DNA from 2 places in the Streptomyces sp. NPDC087901 genome. Region 2 is predicted to be linked to the other one. Evidence: riboswitches for the same ligand, from Rfam matches in the RefSeq annotation. Region 2 holds a riboswitch; the other holds the start of a gene.
What was found. Region 2 has a riboswitch for S-adenosylmethionine ahead of ACIOEW_RS25600 (putative leader peptide). Riboswitches for the same ligand answer to the same signal wherever they lie in the genome.

Region 1 (3,202 bases), on a different contig from region 2:
GGCTTTCTCTACGCCTGGGGGCGCTTCCGGCGCGGGGCCGGAGCCTTGCGTCCGGATCAGGCGGGATAGAGGAGCGTGGTGCGGCGCGCGCAGCTGCAGGGCGGAGGAGGGAGTCACTGCGGAGCACGGGCGACCGACGACAACGCCGCTCACGTGCGTGCCGGGCCCCGCGGGCCCGGCATGATCCGGACGCAAGGCTCTAGAGTGAAGTCTCCAGCCACGGCCACCGAGGGAGAAAGCCAGCCGTGATCACCGCGATCGTACTCATCAAGACCAGCGTGGACCGGATTCCTGAGATCGCCGAGGCCATCGCCTCGCTGGACAGCGTCAGCGAGGTCTTCTCGGTCACCGGTACGTACGACCTGATCGCCATGGTCCGGGTGTCCAAGCACGACGACCTCGCCGATGTCATCCCCGGCCGGATCAGCAAGATCCCCGGTGTCGAGGGAACCGACACCCACGTGGCGTTCCGCACGTACTCGCAGCACGACCTGGAGGCGGCCTTCGCCATCGGTCTGGACGCTTAGGACTCTCAGCACTTTCGGCCGGGTACGGACAGCTGTCCGTACCCGGCCGAAAGTGCTGAGGGGGGTCTCGTCTCAGACCTGCGCGGCCGCGCCCCGGTCCGGGACGCAACGGCCGTCCTCGGTGCGGTACTTCCACTGGGCACCCTCGCTCACGAGTTCCCTGACCGCCTGCAGGAAGCGCTCGATGTGCTCGTCCGGTGTACCGGCGCCGAAGCTGACCCGGATCGCGTTGAGGGACTTCTGGCCCGGCTCCGCCTCCGGCGCGCCGCACTCCCCGACGTCCTGCGGGTCGCTGCCGAGCAGGGTGCGCACGAGGGGGTGGGCGCAGAACAGTCCGTCACGCACTCCGATGCCGTACTCGGCGGAGAGCGCCGCGGCGAAGTGCGAGCTGTTCCAGCCCTCCACCACGAAGGAGATGACGCCGACCCGCGGGGCGTCGTCGCCGAACAGCGAGAGCACCTTGACTTCGGGGACCTCGGCGAGTCCGGCGCGGACCGCGGAGACGAGCTGCTGCTCGCGGGCGACCAGGCTGTCGAACCCGGCCTCGGTGAGCGCCTTGCAGGCGGAGGCGATGGAGTAGACGCCGATGACGTTGGGCGAGCCGGCCTCGTGGCGGGCGGCGGTGGTGTGCCATTCGACGTCGACACCGCCGTCGGTGCGCCGGGCGACCTTGCGGGAGGCGCCGCCGCCGGCCAGGTAGGGCTCGGCGTCGCGCAGCCAGTCGGAGCGGCCGGCGAGGACCCCGGAGCCGAACGGTGCGTACAGCTTGTGCCCGGAGAAGGCGACCCAGTCGACGTCCAGCTCGGCGATGTCGACGGGGTGGTGCGGGGCCAGCTGGGCGGCGTCCAGCACGATCCGGGCGCCGTGGGCGTGCGCGGCGGCGGCGAGCTCCTTGACCGGCCACAGCTCGCCGGTGACGTTGGAGGCGCCGGTGACGCAGACCAGCGCGGGGCCGTAGGGGTCGCGGTCGGCGAGGGCCCGCTCCAGCGTCTCGACGGCCTCGTCCGGGGTGCGCGGGGCGTTCAGGTACGTCACGCGGGCGTCGCGCCAGGGCAGCAGCGAGGCGTGGTGCTCGGTCTCGAAGACGAACACCTGGCAGTCGGCGGGCAGAGCGGCGGCGAGCAGGTTGAGCGAGTCGGTGGTGGACCGGGTGAAGACCACCTGGTCGTCGGCGCGGCAGCCGAGGAACTCCGCGACCGTCTCGCGGCTGCTCTCGAAGAGGTCCGTGGAGAGCTGCGAGAGGTAGCCGGCACCGCGGTGGACGCTGCCGTAGTACGGCGCGTACGCGGCCACGTCGTCCCACACCCGCTGCAGGGCCGGAGCGCTGGCGGCGTAGTCCAGCGCGGCGTAGGTGACCTCTCCGCCGGTGACCAGCGGAACCGTCACATCCTTGCCCAGAACCGGCAGCGGCGCACAAATCGACTGGTCGGTGGCAGCGGTGAAGACAGACATGACGAACTCCCGTAACAGGCAGGCGAATTCCGCGTGCCTGCGGATACGCGGCAGCACGGAAGGAAGAAAGAGGGGTGTGCGGAAGAGGGCCGAAAAGCCCTATCGCATTCGCTTGCTCACAAGAGGCTCCCTGAGGACCAGGACCCCACGGGTGGACATCTGACGATGTCGAGGGGTCCGCGCTTGCCGCAGACCTCGCTGCCTGCGGCCTGGTCTTCACCCGGGGCACCCCGCCACGGACGGAGGGTTGCCGGACAGCGGGCCGGGGCCGTAGTCGCTGTCACTCATGACCTGCGCAGCATCTTGCCATACGTGCGAGAACGCGCAAGGCGCAGTCCATGATCTGGACTGCGCCCTGCCTCACACTCCGTACGCCGGCCCCTCAGGCGTTGCTGGCCACGACCCATCTCTCCAGCGCCCGGCCTGCCGCGCCCGAGTCGATGGACTCGGCGGCCTTCGCCATCCCCGCGGTGAGCTGCTCGGTGAGCGTGCCCTCCCCCGGGTCCAGCGCGACGAGCGCCGCCGCCGAGTTGAGCAGGACGGCGTCCCGTACGGGTCCCGTCTCCCCGGCGATCAGCCGGCGGGCCACATCGGCGTTGTACGAGGCGTCGGCGCCCCGCAGCGCCTCCACCGGCACCAGGTCGATGCCGACGTCGCGCGGGTCGAAGGCCTCCTCGCGCACCACGCCGCCCCTGGCGACCCAGACACGGGAGGTCGCGGTGGTGGTCAGCTCGTCCAGGCCGTCGTCGCCGCGGAAGACCAGGGCGGAGTTGCCGCGCTCGGCGAGGACGCCCGCGACGATGGGTGCCATCCGCAGGTCGGCGACGCCGATCGCCTGTGAGCGCACCTTGGCCGGGTTGGTGAGCGGCCCGAGGATGTTGAAGGTGGTCGGTGCGCCGAGCTCCGCCCGGGCCTTGGCCGCATACCTCAGGGCGGGGTGGAACTTCACGGCGAAACAGAACGTGATGCCCGCTTCCTCGGCCACCTCCACCACACGCTGCGGGGACAGCTCCAGATTGACGCCGAGCTTCCCCAGGACGTCGGAGGAACCGCTGGCCGACGACGAGGCGCGGTTGCCGTGCTTGACGACCTTGGCACCGGTCCCCGCCACGACGATCGCCGACATGGTGGAGATGTTGACCGTCTTGGCCATGTCGCCGCCGGTGCCCACGATGTCGACCGTACGGCCGGGTACATGGATGGTCGTGGCGTGCTCGTACATC
Region 2 (3,202 bases):
GCGGTTGACGGGGCGGGAGAGTCCGAGCAGCCCGCGCAGGGTGTCGGCCTCGTAGGCGCTCCGGAAGGCACCACGGCGCTGCAGTTCGGGCACGAGTCCGCGGGTGATCGCCGGGAGGTCGTGGCCGATCACGGCGGGGCGCAGCCGGAAGCCGGAGAGCCCGGCCTGCTGCCAGTCCAGGAGCAGGTCCGCCAGTTGGGCGGGCGTGCCGGTGAACACCTTCGCGTCACTGCTGTACGGGTGCCCGGCGAGGTCGTCGAGACGATCGCGGCGGGCCGCCGCGGCCGCGGGGTCGTCGTCGAGGAACACCACGAGGTCCCCGAAGATGTGCAGGGGTTCCGCCGCCCGTCCCGCCACCGCCTGTTCGGCGCGGATCTCCTCGATGATGGTGCGGGCCTGACCGGTGTCGTGCGGGGTGATGTACCCGATGTCCGTGGAACGGGCCACCAGTTGGAAGGGAACGCTCTGGTGCGCCAGGGCGCTGACGACCGGCTGCCCCTGCGGGGGCCGGGGTGTGATCGAGGGGCCCTTGACGCTGAAGTTCCGGCCCTCGAAGTCGATGTAGTGCAGCTTGTCGCGGTCGATGAATCGGCCTGTGGCGTCGTCCCGGATCTCCGCGCCGTCCTCCCAGCTGTCCCACAGGCGGCGTACCGCCTCGACGTAGTCGCCGGCCTCCTCGAAGAGTTCGGCGATCAGCGCGCGGACGGGCGGGGTGTCCAGGTCCTCGACACGGAAGTGCGGGAACGTACGGCGGCCGAAGTGGGCGGCTTCGTGACTCCGGGCCGACACCTGGATGCGCAGACCGGCCCGGCCGGTACTCACGTAGTCGAGGGTGGCGATCGCCTTGGAGATGTGGAACGGCTCCGTGTGTGTGGCGATCACGGTGGGGACCAGCCCGATGTGCCGGGTCAACGGTGCCACGCGGGCGGCGATGAGCACCGCGTCGAGGCGCCCGCGCTCCTGGTCGGTGCGGCCGTCGGGCTCCGTGAAGCGCGAGGACTGGAGCCCGAGCGCGTCCTCGATCGTCACGAAGTCGAGCAGGCCGCGTTCGGCCTCCTGGACGGTGTCGGTCCAGTACGCGGCGGTGAGCAGTTCCCCGGGCCGGGCCTCCGGCTCGCGCCATGCGGCCGGGTGCCAGCCCGCGCCGTTCAGCGCGACGGCGAGGTGGAGGAGCGAGGTGGGCAGGGCAGGGTGCGGCAATGACGATGCGGACACGAAAGGGTGCCTTCCTGATCGACCGTGGGTGATCGCCGGGCCTCGTCGGGAGGTTCGGCGTCGCGGGAACGGGTCAGGAACAACAGAGCGCGCCGGCCACGCGCTGGAGGTCGATGTGCGGCCGTGAGTAGAGGTGGACGCGTCGCCGCGGGGCGAGCACCCTGACGAACGGGCGGGACACCGGTGGCATGACCGTCGCCTCCGCTCTTCCGGCTGGGCGGGCCCGGGGGCCTCGCGCTTGCGGAACCCGGACGGGCCCCGCCTGGTCGTCACCTGGAGCACCCCGCCGCGCAGGAGGGTTGCCGGTCAGCAAGCCAGGGCTTGACGCTGACACTCGTGACCTGCCCGGAACGCTACGCGTGCGGGAAGCGCCACGCAATGCCCTGCAGATCATGGCCGTGCTCACATCGGTCACGCTCGCACTGTCATGGCCCGGAACAGCGCGGCCGCTCCCTGTGCTCCCTCCAACAGGCGCCCTGGAACCGGCGGTCACCTGCGACAACCGGGCGCGGCGCGCTCAGGGGGCGGGCGCGGACCGGTTCATTGCCGCTGCGTGAACTTAAGGGAGTTGCTGATCGGACCGCCGGACTCCGGCCGGTTCGACGCCCTTACGATCTCCGGCGCCCTGGCCGATCACCTCCACGCCGAGGACGTCACGGCGGACGGCGGGCGCCCTGCCTGCGCCGCGGACTGACCGGAGGGGATGCCGCGCGTCCGTGGACCTGTCGGCCGTCCCGTCCGCGTACGGATCACGCGCGTCCTGCGGCCTTCTGGCTCCTGCGGGAGACGGAGTCGACGACCACGGCGGCCAGCAGGACGGATCCCGTGATCATGAACTGGACGGCGTTGCTCACACCCATGATGTTCATCCCGGACTGGATGGATCCGATCACCAGGGCGCCGAGCAGGGCCGACCAGACCGAACCGCGCCCGCCGAACAGGCTCGTGCCGCCGATGACGGCCGCGGCGATGACGTTCATCAGGAGGTTGCCGCCGCCCGAGGTCTGGCTCGCGGACTGGATCTGCCCGGCGAGGAACAGACCTCCGATCGCCGCCATGGCGCCGGCGATCGAGAAGACCGACATCCGGACGAACGGCACACTGATACCGGCCCGTCGCGCGCCCTCGGAGTTGCCGCCGACGGCGAAGACCTTCCGGCCGTACGTGGTGCGGCGGAGCACGAAGTCCAGTACCACCAGCACGATCAGGAAGATCAGGAGAGCCAGCGGGAGGCCCTGGTACCGGTTGAGGATGTACGCGGTGACGAAGGCGATGGCTGCGATGACGATCGTACGCAGCACGATCTCGGCGACCGGCCGGGACGGCACCCGGGCCGCTCTGCGGCGTGCGGCGTCCAGGAGGGAGGCGGCCAGGAAGAGTCCGACCCCGACGGCCGCGGTCACGTAGGCGGCGGCCGGGCTGTGGTAGATCGTCGAGTAGATCTCGGCGACGATGCTGTCGCCGGGGATGTTGACCGTGCCGCTGGAACCGAGCACCTGGAGCATCAGCCCGTTCCAGGCGAGGTTGCCCGCCAGGGTGACGACGAACGCGGGCACGCCGACCTTCGCGAAGAAGAAGCCCTGGATGAGGCCGACGGCGGCTCCGCCCAGAACGGCGACGAGGAGCGCCAGCCACTCGTTCATCCCGTTCAGGACATTGAGTACGGCGAAGATCGCGGCGCACAGACCGCTGACGGACCCGACGGACAGGTCGATCTCGCCGAGGAGCAGCACGAAGACGATGCCGACGGCGATCATGCCGGTGCCGACGATCTGCTGGCTGAGGTCGGAGAGGTTCTGGGCCGAGAGGAACGTGCTGTTCAGACTGCCGAACACCGTCCAGATGATGATCACGGCGATGACGACGGGAAGGGAGCCCAGCTCCCCGCTGCGCATCTTGCGCCAGAACTCCCCGGCGTACCCGCGGATACCCTCCTCGCGGACGAGCAGACGGGTGTCGACGGCGGGCATGGCGTCGTGTGCGGGTT

Region 1: another riboswitch for S-adenosylmethionine. It lies ahead of ACIOEW_RS04230 (aminotransferase class V-fold PLP-dependent enzyme); the one in region 2 lies ahead of ACIOEW_RS25600 (putative leader peptide).

The regions. Positions count from the first base shown of each region.
Region 1 covers NZ_JBIUUC010000001.1:953,534-956,735, reverse strand. Annotated here, with positions in the region: gene ACIOEW_RS04240 (rhomboid family intramembrane serine protease) at 1-69, shown strand, start outside; gene ACIOEW_RS04235 (Lrp/AsnC ligand binding domain-containing protein) at 246-527, shown strand; gene ACIOEW_RS04230 (aminotransferase class V-fold PLP-dependent enzyme) at 600-1,979, opposite strand; SAM riboswitch class IV at 2,154-2,271, opposite strand; gene trpD (anthranilate phosphoribosyltransferase) at 2,362-3,202, opposite strand, start outside.
Region 2 covers NZ_JBIUUC010000009.1:16,589-19,790, forward strand. Annotated here, with positions in the region: gene ACIOEW_RS25595 (LLM class flavin-dependent oxidoreductase) at 1-1,215, opposite strand, end outside; gene ACIOEW_RS25600 (putative leader peptide) at 1,289-1,405, opposite strand; SAM riboswitch class IV at 1,445-1,557, opposite strand; gene ACIOEW_RS25605 (hypothetical protein) at 1,784-1,909, shown strand; gene ACIOEW_RS25610 (ABC transporter permease subunit) at 1,965-3,202, opposite strand, start outside.